2 regions of the Oceanotoga sp. genome follow, and region 2 is predicted to be linked to the other one. Evidence: riboswitches for the same ligand, from Rfam matches in the RefSeq annotation. Region 2 holds a riboswitch; the other holds the start of a gene.
What was found. Region 2 has a riboswitch for thiamine pyrophosphate ahead of thiM (hydroxyethylthiazole kinase). Riboswitches for the same ligand answer to the same signal wherever they lie in the genome.
Positions count from the first base shown of each region.

Region 1 (10,154 bases), on a different contig from region 2:
TTTGCAATAAATGCTGGTGCACATAAAAATATTTTTTTAGGTTGAAATTTAGAAGCTAGTATTGCAGTTATAACTCCTCCCATTGATAATCCGCCTATATATACATTGTCATATTGTGACTTTAAATTCAAATATGATTCATAAGAGTATCTTATCCAATCTTTCCAATTTGAATTAATAAAATCTTCCTTATTTGTTCCATGCCCAGGAAGTCTTGGAATAAAAACATTATATCCTTCTTCATTTAATCTTTCACCAAGATAATACATATCATTTGGAATTCCATTGTATCCATGAATTAAAAGTACAACTTCGTTATATTTTTCTCCTTTTAAAAATTTCTGCTTTGCTTTTGGATTGACATTAGTTTGAATTTTCTTATAATTCATTTTTTACCTCCATTTATTTTTTAACTTTTAATTTATGATATAATAATTATTGAAAGGTTTCAAGGGGGGATTTTCATTGAAAATAGGTAAATTTGCAAAACAATTTGATTTAACTATAGATACAGTTCGGTACTATATAGAAATAGGTTTATTGACGCCTGAGAAAATTCATAATCAATATACTTTTGATGATAGATGCGAAAAAGATCTTGAAGAAATTTTAGAACTTAAGTCTATGCGTTTTACAGTTTCTCAAATTCAAAAAATTTTTTCTATTAAAAGGTTTACTAATCTTACAAATCAAGATGGATTGGATTATTATGTTAGTTTTTTTGATAATAAGAAACATGAACTTTTGAACGAAAAAGACCTTATTACTAAAGCTATAAAAGATATTAACGAAAAAATAATTTCTATAAGAAAAAATTTTAATGATAATTATACTAAAATTGGTGTACCTCTTTTTTTTATAAACTTTTTATATTGCCCTGAATGCGATTCAAAGCTTAATTTATCTAAAGGTTCTATAGAAGACAATCAAGTTTTTAAGGGCGAGCTTTCTTGCAAATGTGGATATAAAGCTAATATTGATAATGGTATTATTATAACTGATTCTGCCGATTATAATAAACCTGAAATAGAAGAAGTTGAAAAACCTGGAGAAAATTATGTTAAAAAATCTAATCAATCTTTCGTTAATCTTGTATATAAAGGTATGGATTGGATATATAAGAGATTTAATAAATTTGATCTATCTAATAAATTTATTCTTGAATTAGGGACTGGTTCTGGATTTTTTTTAAAAAAAATAATAGGTAATATTCCTGAATCTTCATTTTATATCGCATGTGATGATAAATATGAAGTAATTAAATCATCTAAAAACTATATGGAGTCTATGGGAAAAACAGGTAACATAATTTTTGTTTCTTCAAAATTTTCTAAAATCCCTATAAAAAAAGGAATTATTGACATCATATTAGATGTTTACGGATCTTCAAGTAGAAATTTAAAGAATGATGTTTCTCCAATACAAGGAACTAAAAATTTCTTAAAAATTAATGGTTATTGGCTCGGTAGTTATCTTTATTTTAAAGAATCTTCAAAAACATTAAAAAAACTTGATTCTAAAATCAAAGATAAATTTTTATTGGAGAATATTAAAGCTTCTTTTAATATTAATAATTTGAAAGAAATTGAGTCTTATTATCTTGGAAATTCTAAAAAAACAGGTTATACCGAACCTTTTATAATAGACGGGGATACTGTTAATCATTGGGCTTTTTATGGAATAAAGTATTGATTTATTAATTAATACATTTAATTAAACTTTTTTTAATTTTATTACTATATCATTGGGATTATGAAAGTTTTGTTTTTGGAGGAGTTTTTATGAATAATAATGATGATTTTAAAAAATTTATAGATAGAATCTTAAAAGATAATCCTGAACTTAAAAATTTTAATCTTGATTTTTTGAAAGATATTAATGAAGATGATGTGAATGAAATACTTGACAAACTAAAAATAGCTTCAGAAAAATTCATTAAGTCTGAACAAAAAGCTACAAAGAAAGCTTATGAAATTATTGATTTTAAAGATGAAGATTTAGTAATAGATTATGACTCTTATTTGAAAACTATTATTTCTTTTCCTTTTGCTTTAGCCGTTGGAGAAGATATTTTAAATAATGAGTCGACTTCTGGTATATATAAAGGATTTTATTTTGGAAATGAAATCTCATTTGAATATGATGATATTTTTGAACTTATAACTATTAAACGTATTGTTGCTATGGATATAGCTACAATCATAAGGAAACATTTTATGAAATTTTTATATTTCAAAAATAAATTAAAAAATTATCTAGAAGATATTGTTTATCAATATTTAAAAGTTTTTGGATTTTCTGAAGATATTGATATTTTTGAATTAAGAGAATTTAATTTTGTTGTTAGACTTAAACCAAAGCATTATGATTCTTTTGAAGATATGTTTGATGATTTAATAGAAGATAAAAGTGAAAAATTTAAACTTATGAAAGCTTATTTAATTACAGAATTTTCAATCGCTATAATAGATTAAAAAATTAGGATGAATTTTTCATCCTAATTTTTTATATATTTTGTTTGAATTTTATTTGATATTAAAAATAACATAAAAATTATTAATACATTTATTGCAGATAATGCAGATGATTCCTTAATTAATCTTGAAGATGAAATTGTAAAATTTACAACACTTACAAGAGGCAAATAATCTCTCAATTGCATTGTATAAGTTATGGTAAATTCTCCATATATTATTGCAAATATTTGCATAAAAGTCGAGATTAAAATTGGGAATAATATTGGTAATTCTATTTTTGTAAATATTTTTAATTTATTTGCACCATCGATAGCTCCAGCTTCAAGTATTTCTTTTTTAAATCCTAATACATGTTGATATAAAAATGAATAAGATATTGGAATAGTTATTAATATAAAGCCTATTACTAATAATATAACATAATTTATGTTGTATAGTATATTCATATACAATAATGATGTAGCTAAAAATGCTGAAGATATTCCAAGTGTTGAAAGTATTATTATATTACTAAATTTCGTATAATTTTTCAAAATTATATAGGCTATTAAAGTACTTGTTATTGCTGAAATAAATGATATTGATAAAGAATTTATTATAGATTTTATAACAGGATATTTATTATTAAATTCTGTTGAAAATATATTTTTTAGTCCTTCAATATCAAATTTCATATTTATAAAATCATATACAGAAGATAATATTCCTGTTATTATTATCGAGTATTCAAATATAAAATAAATTAATGCTCCTATTAAAAGTATTTTATTAACTTTTTTATCATATGTTTTATATTCTATTTCATAATTTTCATTTGTTGTTGTAAAAATATTTAATATTAAAAGTATTATAAATTGTAATATCGCTAAGCTTAACGCCTTAGAAAAATCAAGATTCCCCCTTAAAGCATTAGAAATTGCAACTTCCAGCGTTGAATATCTAAGACCTCCTATACTCATTACAATTGCAAAACTCGTAAAACTATATGTAAACACAAGAAAAAAAGCCCTTAAAATAGATGGAAAAATCATAGGAATTTGTATTTTTAAAAATAATTTTATTTTATTACTTCCTTCAAGTTCAGCATTTTCTATTATATTATTCGGAATAGATCTTATAGAAGAAGATATATATTTTACAAAAATTGGAGAATTATAAAATATATGTGCCATTACCACACCTTTTAAAGTATACATTATATTTATGTTCATACCGAGGCTATTAAGTATTCCATAATTTGAATATATTAAACTAAATGCAATTACCGCTGATATAGGTGGAAAAAAGAATGGTATAAATATTGATGCTTCTAATATTTTTGATAAAATACTCTTTGACTTTGAAACATATATTGCTGGGACTATAGCAACAATAAAAGAAAAAACAGATGATAATAATGCTTGAATAATAGTATTCAAAAGGATTCGTAAATAATACGAATCCTTTATATAATTTAATGAATCGATTTTAAAAAAATCTTTCATGAGTATATATATTGGAATTATCCATATCAATGAATATATTATTATTATGTAGTTTTTTTTCATATTTTTAATACATTATTTCCTCCCATTCTTTTAACCATTTATCAAGATTTTCACTTATTTGTTTTGAATCAATACTTAATATTTTATTTGGTTCTTTTGCATATTTAAATGATTCTGGCATTTCTGTATTTATTACTGGAAACATCCAATTGTTCAATGGAATTTCTTTCTGAAACTCTTCTTCAAGCATAAAGTCTATAAATTTTTCAGCTAAATCTTGATTTTTAGTTTTATTTACTATTCCTGCTGCTTCTATTTGTACATATCCACCTTCTTCTGGAATAAATTCTTTATATTTGACTTGTTTATAATATTCATAAGAATAAGCTCCATCTGTTGCATAAGATAACATCATAGGAGCTTCTCCCGCTTCAAATTTTGCAAAAGATTCACTCCAACCCGGAGTTACTGTTAATATACTATTTTTAAAACTTTTCCAGAATTCTTTCCAATTTTCACCGTATATCGCTACTGTCCATAATAATAATGATTGTGCTGTACTTGACATAGAAGGATTTTGTATAATTATAGATTTATTCATTTTTTTTAAATCTTCAAATGTCTTTAATTCTTGATCTATTTTTTCTGGATCATATATAAATGCAATAGCTCCATAATCAAAAGGAGTTAAATAATACTTTTTATCAAATAAAAGATTTTCATCTTTTATTTTTGATAAATTTTTGGATTTATATGGTACTAATAAATCTTCTTCTAAAGCTTTTACCGCAAGTGATTGATCCAAACCAATAACTAAATCAGCTTTTGGATTTCTTTTTTCAAGTATTAATCTTGATACTATTCCACCTGCATCACCTAATTTTATAACTCTTATATTAGTATTATACTTTTTTTCAAACTTTTGTACAAGATTATCTTCTATCCAACTCATACTTTCATATGTATAAATAGTTAACTCATTTGAAAATGTTATAACACCTAATAAAATGACGGTCATAAATAATAATCCCAATTTTTTCATACTACACCTCCAAAAAAAACTCTTATACCAAGACTGGTATAAGAGTTTTATTTTTAACTTCCTACGCCAGCATTATCTGGATCAGGTTTTAGGGTCGATGTTTTTTACATCCTCTCAGCATTTAAGCTCCCCTGTTTTTTATTTAATTTTTCTTAATATATTTTATCACTTTTAATTTAAATTAAAGTTAATTTTATTTCTCTTTTAAGATTTATTTGTTTATAAAAGAAGATATTTATGTTTTTTATACTTAATCTATTAAAATAAAGGTAAGATATTTAATATAAAAAAATAAAACACATTGAGTTCGTTACAATTATTTTACTTGATATTTTTTCTAAAATTATATATAATATATGTATAGTATCAAAACTGATGTCTGCAGTGGGTGGCTCAGTTTAATTTGGAGGTAAAATAGTGAAAGGTTCAGTAAAATGGTTTGATTCAAAAAAGGGTTATGGTTTCATCACAGCAGAAGATGGAAATGATGTATTTGTTCATTTCTCAGCAATTACTATGGATGGTTACAAGAAATTAGAAGAAAATCAGAATGTAGAATTTGAAATTGTTGAAGGCGAAAAAGGACCACAAGCTTCAAACGTTACACTCGCTGACTAATTTAACCATAATCACCCGTTAGGGTTTCAAAAGATAAAGGGGTCGTTTTTAACGACCCCTTTTTATTTATGAATTTATTATCTTTATTCCTGCACTTGCACCTATTCTTTCTGCACCATTTTTTATCATAGTTAAAGCTCCATCAAAGTCTCTAACTCCTCCTGAGGCTTTTACTTTTAATTCATCACCAACTACAAATTTCATCAATGATACATCTTCTTTTGTTGCCCCATTCGTTCCAAATCCTGTAGAAGTTTTTACAAATTGAGCTCCAGCTAATTTTGATAATAAACATGCAGCTATCTTTTCCTCTTTTGTTAAATAACATGTTTCTATTATAACTTTTACAAGTTTTCCATCAGCAGCTTCTACTACTGATTTTATATCATTTAATACATAATCATAATATTTATTTTTAAGCATCCCAACATTTATAACCATATCAAATTCATCTGCACCATCTTCACGAGCAATTTGAGTTTCATAGGCTTTTACTGTTGTATCATTTGCACCAAGAGGAAATCCTATAACTGTAGCTATTTTCACTTCACTATTTTCAAGTTCTTCTTTAGCTAATGAAACATATGCAGGATTTATGCATACTGAAAAGAAATGATTTTCTTTCGCTTCTTTACATAGTTTTACTACATCTTGTGGAGTTGTTTCAGCTTTTAAGACTGTATGGTCTATATATTTTGCCATGTCTTTAGGTTCAATTGTTATATTTTTTTCTTGCATAATATAATCATTGTTAACTCTTTTTATTTCTTGATCTATCATTTCTTTTAATTCTTTATTTTCCATTTTTATCCTCCTATTTTTAATATATTCTTTTGCAAGTTTTCCAACCTAAAACTATTTTTAAACTTTCATAAAATGGTATATCTATCATAAAATCAAAATAAGTATGATATCTTTCATAAAGGTTTTCTATAACTTGAACTATTTCTTTATAATAATTTTTTCCATCGGTTAATCCAACTCTATAAGTATTTTCTTCATGATAAAACCCATTAGTTTTTAATCCCTTTTTCAATTCATTCGTTTTAGTTTTGAAAAATAAAACATTTATACCATCATATGAATTTATAAGTTTTTGAATTAATTTGTTAGTTTTTTCTTCATCTTTCATATTAAAAGATTTAATTATTTCAGCAGCTATTGTATTCATAGAATAAGGTATTATTTTATTTTGGTCTACATAAGAATATATAGTTTTTGAAAATGAACAATAATCAGGTATTTTAGAATTAGCTTTGTTATTATTGAAATCTTTTATACAGGATACACAAGGAAAATTATCTTTTCTCAATGAGGCTAATGCTGAAATCGATTTTTCTATATCATTAGAATATTGTCCTATATAAAAATTTAATATATTTATAGTTTTTTTAGCTTTTCCTTCGAGGAATGCTTTTGATATATAACTTGATGCTTTTTGTATATCTTTATCATAAAGTGCTGTTGCCATACTTATAAAAGAATAATTTAAATAGTCATTAGCTATTTTTAAAAATTTTGCTGCCATTGAATACTTTTCTTGTACTAAAGATAATGTACATAATAATAAATAAGGATATGGACTTTTTCTGTGATTATCTAAAAAACTCTTAGTATAATTTAATATGTCTTTATCTTTTCTAAATATCTTTAACATTCCTAAATTAAATCTTGATTCAATATCATTTCCAGTTAAAAAAAAGTTTTCAGCCTTATCATAATCATTTCTTAACATATGCATTAAACCAAATTGATTATAATATTGCATTGGAGATTTTGAACTCAATCTATTTTCAAATATCAATGAAAGTTTTTCATCTTCTAATTCTATATCATATAAAACAAAATCAACCCATGTCTTAATATTTTGCACGGGAACATTTATTGATATTTGATCTATATCTGGTTTATATATAGTAGGTTTAGTTTTTTCTTTTTTTGGTTCTATTTTTTTCCCTTGTTTTATGAGATCTTTTTCGAATTCTCTCTTTAATTTCATTATATTTTCAAATTTTTTGTCATCTGTCATCAAGTTCCACCATCCTGGATATATTAAAACTATAATATTTATTTTTACCTATTATTATATGATCTTGTAATTTTATTCCCAGGATTTCTCCAGATTGTTTTACTTTTTCTGTAAGATCATAGTCTTGCATACTTGGCCTTGGATCTCCCGAAGGATGATTATGAACAAGAATTATAGATACAGCATTATGTATAATTGCTTTTTTAAATATATCTCTTGGATGGGCTATAGAAGCATTTGCTGTACCAATACTTACATCTTCATGTATTATAAGATTTAATTTCGAATCTAATATTAAAACTCTTACTATCTCTTTGTCTGAATGTATAAGATCTTCACAATAGTTATAAACATTCAATGGAGATTCCATTTTTTTGCTTTTATATCTCATTTTTTGTATATGATATCTTTTTCCCATTTCTAAAGAGGCTTTTAAATTTATAGCTGAAACTTGACCTACCCCTTTTATTTTTTGAAGTTCTTCTATACTTATATCATATAATTGAATAAAATTTTCATATTTTTCTATAATTTTTTTTGATACTTCAAAAACATTTGCCCCTTTTACACCTCTTCTCAAGATTATAGCAATGAGTTCTTGGTCAGTAAGTCTTTCCGATCCATAACTAAGTAATTTTTCCCTTGGTAATAATTCTGTATTCAATTCCATCCCCCCGCATGAAATCAATAAGATTGTAATATATTTTTGAAATTGGAAACCCCATTATATTGTAATAATCACCATTTATTTTTTCTACTAAAACAGCTCCAAAGTCTTGAATTCCATATGCTCCAGCTTTATCATATACATTAAAATTTTCTATATAATAATTTATAATTTGTTCATCCAATTTTCTAAAATATACTTCTGTTTTTTCATTAAAAGTTGTTATATTACTTAAAGTTCTAAATGTTATTCCAGTATAAACATAATGTTTTTTGCCAGAAAGCATTGATAACATTTTAAAAGCCTCATCTTTATTTCGAGGTTTTCCAAGTTTATAATTTTCATAAAAAACCATTGTATCAGAAGTTATCAATATTTCTTCTTTTTGTATTTTTATAGATTTACTTTTTTTCTCTGAAATTTCTTCAACTATATCATCTGCATTTTTGCTACAATATTCTTCATTTATATCTGAAGTTCTTATTTTAAAATCATTAACTATAAATTTCAATAAAGATTGTCTTCTCGGAGATTTTGATCCTAATACTATATTATTATTAGTTGTTATCAAATTTTACACTCCTTTTCACTATTTTTACAACATATGCATTTATAAATGCTGTTAAGGCTCCAAATAGTATCATATATGGATAATAATACACTATCCCTTTAGATTTTACTATAAAAACTCCCGCAACTATTATTTGTGCAGTATTTGAAAAAAAAGCTCCTATTTCGCTTATTCCAAGTATAGAAAGTTTTTTAAATATTTTATTCATTAAATACATCATCAAAGCAGAAGCTAGTGCTCCACTTAATCCCAAATAAAATGTTGGAGCAAGAAATTTTCCGCTTAATATAGAACCTATAACTGTTTTTAATAAAGCTATCATCATTATATTAACAAATCCCATATTTTCAATAACAGATATTATTATTGGAAAATTAGAAAATCCCCATCTAGCACCTGGTACACCTACAGGTAAAGGTAAAAATGTTTCAACATAATATATTGCAGATGCCATAGCTGTTAATATTGAAATATAAGATATACTTTTTGATTTTACCATGTCAATAGATCAACTCCAGTTTCGTCTTTTCCAATAGGTTTTATTATAACTTTATTTGGTATACATATGATTTCATGATTTGGACTGTCAACCCATCCCATATTCACACATATTTGTAATGGACAATTCGATTCTACAGCTCTAATTTTTTGATTTAAATATTCTATTTTCATTATTGGTATTTCATTTTCATCAAATAATGTATATGTTCCTTCTTTCGTTATTTCCATTACTTTTTCATTTTTTATATAAACATCAGCACCCCTTATTTTTTTATCACTTTTATTTATTAAAATGAATACTAAAGATATAATAATAATACCAATTATTATTATTATATCTTTTTTATTTATTAATTTCATTATCTTCCTTTCTCCCTAAAATAATCAAAACCTTGAGTTTCTTTAGTAGTTTTATCTTTGCCTATTATAAAAACTTGAAGTCCAAAATTTGTAAAATAATCCAATGAAGGATTGTTTATCCCAAGTATAAATGCCGCAGTGGCAAAAGCATCTGCATTCATCAAATCATCAGCTATAACTGTAGTGCTAACAGCATCATTTGCTGGATACCCTGTTTTTGGATCTATGAGATGATGATATTTTTTGTCATTTTCTATAAAATATCTTTCATAATCTCCAGATGTTGCTATAGCTCCATCATATAAATAAATTATATCTATATTTGTATATTGAGTTGTATTAAAAGGATCTCTTATTCCAATTGCCCATGGTAAATTTCCATATTTTGGGCCTATTATTCCT
Region 1 covers NZ_JASUSU010000033.1:2,603-12,756, forward strand. The annotation lists gene PWP28_RS09675 (carboxylesterase) at 1-389, opposite strand, end outside; gene PWP28_RS09680 (MerR family transcriptional regulator) at 466-1,692, shown strand; gene PWP28_RS09685 (hypothetical protein) at 1,782-2,474, shown strand; gene PWP28_RS09690 (iron ABC transporter permease) at 2,498-4,024, opposite strand; gene PWP28_RS09695 (thiamine ABC transporter substrate binding subunit) at 4,029-5,006, opposite strand; TPP riboswitch at 5,048-5,149, opposite strand; gene PWP28_RS09700 (cold shock domain-containing protein) at 5,424-5,624, shown strand; gene deoC (deoxyribose-phosphate aldolase) at 5,691-6,428, opposite strand; gene PWP28_RS09710 (hypothetical protein) at 6,445-7,653, opposite strand; gene radC (DNA repair protein RadC) at 7,643-8,317, opposite strand; gene PWP28_RS09720 (Maf family protein) at 8,280-8,891, opposite strand; gene PWP28_RS09725 (Gx transporter family protein) at 8,878-9,390, opposite strand; gene PWP28_RS09730 (NusG domain II-containing protein) at 9,384-9,752, opposite strand; gene PWP28_RS09735 (FAD:protein FMN transferase) at 9,752-10,154, opposite strand, start outside.
Region 1: it holds a riboswitch for thiamine pyrophosphate, as region 2 does, so the genes downstream of both, PWP28_RS09695 (thiamine ABC transporter substrate binding subunit) here and thiM (hydroxyethylthiazole kinase) in region 2, are expected to answer to the same signal.

Region 2 (10,154 bases):
TATACCCCATGCTATAGTTGTTAAAAGACCATTTTTAGATTCAACAGGTTTTTCACCAGTATTCATGAGCATAAAACAACCTGTACCATAAGTGTTTTTTGCCATTCCCTGTTGATAACAAGCTTGTCCAAAAAGTGCTGCCTGTTGATCTCCTGCAATTCCAGCTATTGGGATATTAGATCCTCCAAAAGTTCGTTCATCTGTGTAACCATATACACAACTTGAAGGCTTAACTTCTGGAAGCATAGATTTAGGTATATTTAACTCTTCAAGTATTTCATCATCCCATTTTAATTCTTTTATATTATATAGCATAGTTCTTGATGCATTGGAATAATCTGTCACATGAACTTTTCCCCTTGTTAAATTCCATATGAGCCATGTATCTATAGTTCCAAATAATAATTCCCCTTTTTCAGCTTTTTCTCTTGCACCATCTATATTATCTAAAATCCATTTTATTTTTGTTGCTGAAAAATAAGCATCTATTACAAGACCTGTTTTTTCTTTTATCCTTTCTTCCCAACCTTTTCTTTTTAACTCATCACAAATGGCTGCTGTTCTTCTACATTGCCATACAATGGCATTGTAAACAGGTCTTCCAGTATTTTTATCCCAAACGACAGTTGTTTCTCTTTGATTTGTTATACCAATTGCTGCAACTTCGTCTGGTTTAACTCCTGCCGTTTCAAGAACTTCTCTTGCAACACCACTTTGACTTCCCCATATTTCCATTGCATCATGTTCTACCCAACCAGATTTTGGAAACATCTGTTTAAATTCTTTCTGAGAAACTCCTTTTATTTTGCCATTATGATCAAAGAGTATAGCTCTTGAACTTGTTGTTCCTTGATCAAATGAAAGAATATATTTTTTCATAATTGTATCCCCCTTTTGTTCTTATACACATTTTATTTAAAATATTAAGTTAAATGTAAATGCACCTATAATACCACCTATAATAGGACCTATTACAGGCACCCATGAATATTTCCAATCAGATTTACCCTTGCCATGTATGGGTAAAATAGCATGTGCTATTCTTGGTCCTAAATCCCTCGCAGGATTTATTGCATAACCGGTTGGTCCACCTAATGACATTCCTATAACAAATACTAATAAACCAACAGATAATGCAGATACTCCATTTTGTAAATTATTTGTTCCTATAAAAAGAATACCAAAAACGAGCATAAAAGTCCCTATAATCTCTGTTAACATATTTTTACCATAATCTCTTATGGCTGGTGCCGTACAAAAAACAGCTAATTTACTTTCTTGGCTTTCAGTTTCTTTCCAATGAGGCAAATAGGTCAACCAAACCAATACTGCACCAATAAACGCACCTATTAACTGAGCAAATATATACATAGGCACTTCAGCCCAAGGAAATTTTCCTATTGAAGCTAATCCAACTGTAACAGCTGGATTCAAATGAGCTCCACTTACTTCACCAGAAGCAAAAACTCCCATCGATACTGCTAAACCCCATGCAAAAGTTATGACTATCCATCCGGAGTCTTTTGCTTTCGACTTATTTAAAGAAACCCCAGCAACAACTCCATCGCCCAACAATATCAGAACAGCTGTTCCAATAATTTCAGCAACAAATGTCGACATTTTCCCCACACTCCTTAATATATAATTACACCTTAAGGGAGTTCTTCTTTTTCAACAGATCTTGTAGATATTATATTCACATCTTCATAAATTTTTTTAATTAGAATATCCCCCCTTTTAACAGGTGCTTTAACTACTGTTTTTCTTATTATTTTCATAGCTTCTTCAACAAATTTTAAAGGTAATGGTTTATCAGACTTTACAGATGTGAGAGGCTGTTTACCATTCTTAACGAGAATACTTGTAACAAGAGTTCTCTTGGGATCTATTATTTCATCTATAACAAATTGCCTTCCTTTTTCACATCTGTTTCCTTCAATACTTTCTATAGTTTTATCTTCATAAAATTTTATTGTAACTTTACATCCAACAGGGCAATTAACACATGTCATTCTCTCTTCAAACAATTTCATAAGCTTTCACCTCTATAATTTCATTAAAATTCTTTATATCTCTTAATTGAATTTTTATCATTTCCGAAGGAATAGCTTCATTTATAACTTTTTTTATTCCATATTCAGGTATTTCTATGCATATTTTATTAAAAGGTTTTTTTACTCTTAAAAAAAGTTCTCCTTTAAAATCAGTGTTTATATATGTAGGATACATTATTCCTATATTTTTGCTTTTTTGAAGTTTTATGATTTTATCATCTTCATAATCTTTTAATGCTTTTTTTGCAGCAAATCTTCCGGCTTTTTCTCCTTGTGCTGCAACATAATCAACTAAATCAAACACTACAGTGCAATTACCAGCAGCAAATATCCAATCGGCAGATGTTTGATTTGTATTGGAAGTTATAAAGCCATTATCATGATTTAAAAAGTCAAAAGGTTTAATATTTGGTATCAATCCTACAGAAGATATTAAAGTGTCTACTTCAAAAATCATATCTTCTCCATCTACATAATTAAATCTTTCATCTACTTTTGTAGTTAATATTTTTTCAACTCTTTCTTCTCCACTTATTTCTTTTACAGATCTTGAAAGATATAGAGGTATATTAAAATCTTTTAAACATTGTTGAATATTTCTTTCAAGCCCTCCAGGATATGACATAATCTCAATAACAGCTTTAACATCAACTCCCTCAAGAGTAAGTCTTCTCGCCATTATAAGTCCTATATCACCAGAACCGACTATTAAAGCTGAATTTCCTGGTTTCAAATTCATTAAATTCATATATCTTTGAGCAAGTCCTGCCGAAAAGACTCCTGAAGGTCTTTTACCAGCTATTCCTATAGACGAAAATGGCCTTTCTCTTGCCCCTGTTGCAATAACCATAGTTTTTGTATTAATCGTATGAACACCATATTTATTAACAAGAAAAACAGATTTATCTTTATTAACTCCCAAAATATATGATTTTGGTAATATTCTTATCTTTGGATTAAAAATTTTTTCTTGCATAATCTCTTTAAATTCAGGACCAGTTAAATCTTCTTTTAGATATTGAAGTCCAAAACCATTATGTATACATTGATTTAAAACTCCACCAACATCATCTTCTCTTTCAACTAAAATAACTTCGGCATTTTCATCTGCTGCACCTAATGCCGCTGCTAGACCAGCCGCTCCACCGCCAACAACAACAACATCTGTATTATAAATCATAATCTCACCTCTGAATCAATAATCCAAGTTCCTTTTTCATTCATAACAATATCTTCTGGTTTCTTATTCAATTCTTCTGCCAAAATTTTTACTATTTTTGATGAGCAATAACTTCCTTGACATTCTCCAAAAGATGCCCCTGTCAAAAATTTTATATCTTCTAAAGTTTTTGCACCTTTTTTTATAGCCGCTTTAATATCCTTTTTGCTAACTTTATTGCAGAAACATACAAGTTCTCCAGCTTCTGGATCATTTTCAATTCTTTCATTCCAAAGATCTATATCTTCTTCATTAAATACTCTAAAACTATCTACTTTAGGATTAAAATCTTGTCTTTTTAAGAATTTTGTATTCATTTCTTTTTTTATAATTTCATCAACAACATATTGAGCAATTGCAGGTGCAGCAGTCAATCCAGGAGATCTTATTCCACTTACATGTACAACATTTCCCTCACCTTTTCCTATATAAAAATCTTTTTCAGCCGTTTCAGGTCTTAATCCAGCAAATGTTTTTACAGAATCTTGTCTATAATTTATTTCTGGAACTAATTTTAAACCTTTTTCTCTTATTTCAGAAAGACCCTCATTGGTATTTGAAAAATCTTTTTTATCTCTTATTTCTTGAGCATTTGGTCCTATTAAAAATCCACCATCTATAACAGGAACTACTAAACATCCTTTAGATATTTTATTGGGTATTGGAAAAATTATAGAATTTACATATTTAAACTCTGGTTTTGTGAGATAATATTCTCCTTTAACAGGATATATCTTTGGAACTTCATCTCCAAATAATTTTGCTATTTCATCTGCATATAAACCTGCAGCGTTTATAACTATATCTGCTTCAAACTCAAAATCATCTTCAAATTTTAATAAATATCTTTTATCATTCATTTCAACATCTATGAGTTTTTTATTAAAATAAAGTTTTCCACCATTCATTTCAACATTTCTTGCTGCTTGATGAGCCACCATCCATGGATTAACTATACCTGCTATAGGACAGTAAAAAGAAGCTATTATATCTTCATTTACCTTAGGTTCCATCTTCTTTAAAGTTTCGCCTTTTATAATTTGATATTCTTCAACTCCATTTTTTATAGCTTTTTCCACCAAGGAATTTATATACTCTAAATCCTCTTCTTCAAATGCAACTACATGTGATCCACATCTTTTTAAATCAAAAGATAGATCTTTTGAAAGTTCATCATACATTTTATTTCCTTTATAACTCAACTTAGCTCTCAATGTATTGGGAGTATCATCATAACCACCATGAATTATTCCAGAATTAGCTTTTGAAACCATTCTTCCAGGTCCCGATTTTTCATCAAAAATAGCTACATCCTTCTCATATTTAATTAATTCTCTTGCAATTAAAGTACCTACAACACCAGCACCTATTACAGCAATCAAAAAGGTCACCTCCAAAAAAATAAAAACCACATAGCTTGAGCGTTAAAAAACGCTTAATCTATGTGGCTTTCTCATATTCTCCGCCTTTTATTCAATTTCATATATTATAGCAAATTCACAAACAATTTTGCAAACTCATTAAATTTCAAATAAGAGCAGTTATCTCGAAATATTCAGATTAAATATCTATATAACTTCAAATATTCAAAAATTAATAAAATAAAATTAATATTTTCACAATATTAAAAAGCCATATCAAATTGATATGGCTTTTTTTAATTTATATTCCAAATATACTCAAAATATATTCCAAGAATTAATATTGGAATATTTTCATTAGATGGTTTATAATATTTTATATTATTATGTTCAGACTCTGGCTCTGCATCAACAAGTTTAAGTTTATTAAATATATATCCTTCATCAGCTCTAAATCCTATACTTAAATTATTAAGAACATTGAATTTAAAGTAATTTTTCCAAATTAATTTATTTTCAAGTACAGATTCATCTAAAAGTTTTGTACTATTTTTATGTCCATCTATTCCTGAATTCCAATCAGGTTTTTCATGCCAAGGATTGGCTGGTGATTTGCTACCTGAAACAGAATATTCTATACTTCCCTTATACAATAAATCACTTGAATTCTTTTCATTATTATATGTAATCATAAAAGAAATATTATTTTCACCATTGTAATACCCAATATAATTATCTTCATTTAAAATAGTTTTATTAATAGTTTTAACCTCATACTCAACATCAGGATAATAAGTATATCCATACATAGTATTTTGAGTAGAATTACCATAAGGCTCAAATGTATACTTAGTTGCTCCAGCATGATAAAGACCTATATTACCAAAATTCGTATCGAAATTTCCACCCAATGACCATGCTATTTTATCTGGATTTTGATATCCTTCTGGTTTTAAGAATCTATTCATATTTATATCATCAACCAATATTTGAGCATATGCATAATAATAATCTTCTTCTATGTCTATTAAAAATCCCATTATAGAATTATCATTTCCATTTTGCTGCCAAGGATTACCTGAACTTACATTTATATACTGAACAAAAAAATTTGGTATTGGATTCAAAAAATACTCCGCATCAAAATATCTGCCAGTATATACTATAGAATCTTGATATGCAAATCTTATATTTCCAAATTTTAATCCATAAACTTTATAATTGGCACCTCTATCTGGATAAGAAAGGGCAGAATTTTTATTTAACCTAATCCATCTCGATCCATAAAAGAAATTATCATCTTCAAATCTAAAGTTTAAAATCATTGAATTATTTCCCAGAGAAGATATAAAAAGTGAATATGGTGAATGAACTTCATCATAATGTTCAAAAATTCCAGCATCAAACTCTATATTTTCATATTTCATTGATACTCCACCATTATTCATATAATAATAGTATTTATCAAGTCCTCCGCCTTGTCCAGTTCCATATTTTTCATCACTATTTAAAGACATATCGGCCAAAAATTTAAAATATTCATATTCATGACTTAAATCAAATCTCATTTCAGTTGAAAGTTTATCAAAATCTAATTTTGGATTTAAATTAAATTTAACATCAAATGAAAATGATAAAATGGATATGATAGAAATCAATAAAACTGCAATTTTTTTCATAAAATTCAGCTCCTTATACTTTTTTATACGTATATTATACAATGTCATCTTAAAATTAATATATAAAATAAAAAAAGAATAAGAATTTAATATTAAAAACAGACTTTACCTTTACCTGATCTTTTCACTTCATACATTTTATCATCGGCTATTTTTATAAAAGTATCCATATCAAAGTTTTTATCGTATTTTGATATTCCACCACTCATAGAAATGCTTTCAAAAAAATTTATACTTTGAATCGAATTCTTTATTTTAAAACAAAATTCTCTTATATAATCATCATTTTTATTGTTAAAAAAAACAACAAATTCATCTCCACCATATCTTCCTATAAAATCATCTTCACTTATATTATTTTTTATTATTTCTACAACTTTTAAAATTACTTTATCTCCTTCTAAATGGCCATATTTATCATTTAAATTTTTAAAATCATCTATATCAAACATCATTAAATACATATTCTTATCAAAAGTATTCTTTAAACAAAATTCAACCTTTTCAAAAAAATGATTCCTATTAAAAATTCCAGTTAAAGGATCATTTTTAGCCAATTTTTCTAAACTTTCTTTTTTACTTTTCAATTCTTGAAAATATATATACATCAAAAAATATAAAGATAAAAATATTGTTAATATTTGACTGTATACAGATAAAATTTTTTCATGTATACTTTGTTCTCTATGAAACATACTCGGATTAAAGTATTGTAAAAATATTAAAAAAGTTATCATAATAAAAAAAGATAAAAAAGCTACTTTTTTTCTATTTCCATCTAAACTTAAAAACAAATATACTATAAATACTGGAAAATGATATGGTACGGTTCCCAATATACCACCATCTAATATCCAAATTATGGGATAAAAATTAATAATAGTAATTATATATACTAAAAAATGTATATTTTTCGTATAATCAACAAATTTTGTAAACAAATAAAATATCAAATAACATATGCCTATAAAAAATAATATAAATCCAAATTCAGTATTAAATCTTAGAAAATTCATAAAAGAACCTTGTAAACAAGCCAAAGTTCCAGTGAGACAGGAAACATAAAAGATCTTTTGTTCTAAGGAGTTTTCTTCCCCTCCAAAAATTAAATCTAAAAATTTATGATTCATAGAAATCCTCCCAAAAAGATATCATATACGAACTAATTATAATATATAATCTTGATAATTCTTTTTAATTTATTAAAAAATAGAAACATTTTCATTATATTTATATAAATCTTAATATTTTATAAACATAATATTTTGCAAAAGATCTATATATATTCTTTAAACTTTTATTAATTTTATTATTGTAAGATTTAATTATAATCAAAAGGAGGGACTTTATTATGAAAAGAGTATTAATTTTATTATTATCTTTAAGTATTTTCAGTTTATCTTTTGCATTCGATATAGTTGGAGGTGGAACTTATAACACTCATAACTTCGACTATTATATCGACAATGAAAAATCATCTGTTGATGAAGACATTAAAGAACAAATTTCAAAAGGGTATGGTGCATATGCTGGAATGGCCTTGTATTTAAATCATAACTTAGGTATAGAAGGAGGAATTGATTGGTTCAACAGTTCTTATAAAAACTCAGATGGCAGTTTCTCAATTTCTCAAAATACATTTGGACCATATGGTGCTTTAAAATTAAAGGTAAATATACCAGCAACTCCATTTTCTTTTGATGCAAAAGCAGGTTTAATTTACTATATGAATGAAACTACTTCAAAAGGATCTATTGGTTCTATATCTTTTACACCAGGTGAAAAATATACCGGTATGGGATATGTACTGGGTGCTGGATTTAATTATGAAATAAAAAATGGATTTAATATAAATCTTAATGGTAATTACAGAATAGCTAAACTTCCTTTGACTGAAATAAAAACAATTTCAGATGATAATTATAAAAAATATGAAGGTACGAAAAAAGAATTAGATTTAGGTGGTATGAGAATTGGAATTGGTTTAAGTTTAGAATTTTAATTAATGATCAAATAAATATAATGAAGTAATAAATTAACATGTTTGATTTATAATTATATTAAAAGTAAATAAAAAAGAAATTCCAGGGAGTGCTCCTATTGCTGGAGCTGAGACAGATATAGCAAATCTGGAACCCGTGAACCTGATCCAGGTAATACTGGCGGAGGGATGGACAATATATAAAAAATAATATTTATATAAAATCAAAAAGTACTCCGCATGATGCGGAGTATTTTTTATATTAAGGGGGAAAATTATATGCAATTTGTAGAAGAAAATCTTATTAAAATGCGTGAAAAAAATCCTGTAATACAATGTTTTACAAACAATGTGGTTACAAATTTTACAGCCAATGTTCTTTTAAGTAGTGGAGCCTCTCCAATAATGTCCTATTGTGAAGAAGAAGCAGAAGAAATGCAAAATATAGCTTCTGCACTCCTTTTAAACATTGGAACTTTAGATAAAACAACTTCAGATCAAATGAGATTTCAAGCAAATATTTCAAAAAAAACTAAAATTCCAGTAATAATAGATCCTGTCGGTGCTGGTGCCAGTAAATTGAGAACTAATTTAAGTATAGAATTAATAAATAAAGCTAATACAAAAATAATAAAAGGAAACTCAGGAGAAATAGCTGCAATAAATGGAATAATAGGAAAAACTCGTGGGGTAGATGCAACTATTTCTGAAGAATCTTTTACATCTAAAATTACTATAGAAACAGCTAAAAAATTTGATTGTACAGTAGTTACAACTGGAAAAATTGATTATATTAGTGATGGAAATAGAATTGCAAAAATTTTTAATGGATCAGAAATGCTACAAAAGATTACAGGAGCTGGATGTTCTTTAGGTGCTTTAATAGGTGCTTTTATTTCTATAACAGATCCTTTTGAAGCAGCTATTTCTGCTGTTGAATTTTTTAATATAGCAGCTGAAATTTCTGAAAGGGAAAAAAAATTTCCTGGATCTTTTAAAATAAAACTTTTAGATAATTTAATGAAATTAAATAAAGAAACTATTTCAAAAATGAAAAGAGTTGAAATAAATGAAATTTAATAAAGACATATTAAAACTTTATATGATAACTGACATTAATTATATGGATGAGAGAGAAAGTGTTTTAAAAGCTGTAAAAAGTGGTGCAACTTGTGTACAATACAGAGCAAAAAATACCGATACAAAACAAATGATAGAAGTTGCAAAAGATCTAAAAAAAATTTGTAATCATCATAATGTTCCATTGATAATAAATGATAGATTAGATATTGCTCTTGCAATACAAGCAGATGGAATTCATATAGGTCAAGATGATATGCCTATAGAAATAGTAAAGAAATACGCCTCAAATATGATAATTGGTGTATCTGCTTCAAATATTGAACAAGCTTTAATAGCTGAAAAAAAAGGTGCCGATTATATAGGAGCTGGAGCAATTTTTTCCACTCAGACTAAAAAAGATGCCAATTATATGGGAATAGAATCTTTAAAAGATCTAATGAAAAAAATAAAAATACCTGTTGCTGCAATAGGTGGAATTAATTTAAAAAATATAAAAAAAGTTTTAAAAACTAATATAGATGGAGTTTGTATAATATCTGCCTTGCTATGTTCTAAAGATATAGAAAAGACAACTAAAGAATTTTTAAAAATAATAGAGGAGGAACATATATGAATTATAAAGCAAAAGCATTAACAATTGCTGGCACAGATTGCAGTGGCGGAGCAGGTGTTCAAGCAGATTTAAAAACTTTTCATACTTTTGAAGTATATGGAATGTCTGTAATAACAGCAATAACAGCTGAAAATACACAACAGGTAAAATCAATTCAAGACATA
Region 2 covers NZ_JASUSU010000010.1:2,569-12,722, forward strand. The annotation lists gene glpK (glycerol kinase GlpK) at 1-879, opposite strand, end outside; gene PWP28_RS04260 (MIP/aquaporin family protein) at 916-1,629, opposite strand; gene PWP28_RS04265 (DUF1667 domain-containing protein) at 1,653-2,033, opposite strand; gene PWP28_RS04270 (NAD(P)/FAD-dependent oxidoreductase) at 2,020-3,234, opposite strand; gene PWP28_RS04275 (FAD-dependent oxidoreductase) at 3,231-4,655, opposite strand; gene PWP28_RS04280 (hypothetical protein) at 4,931-6,313, opposite strand; gene PWP28_RS04285 (GGDEF domain-containing protein) at 6,406-7,443, opposite strand; gene PWP28_RS04290 (outer membrane beta-barrel protein) at 7,665-8,315, shown strand; TPP riboswitch at 8,391-8,501, shown strand; gene thiM (hydroxyethylthiazole kinase) at 8,574-9,374, shown strand; gene thiE (thiamine phosphate synthase) at 9,364-9,990, shown strand; gene thiD (bifunctional hydroxymethylpyrimidine kinase/phosphomethylpyrimidine kinase) at 9,987-10,154, shown strand, end outside.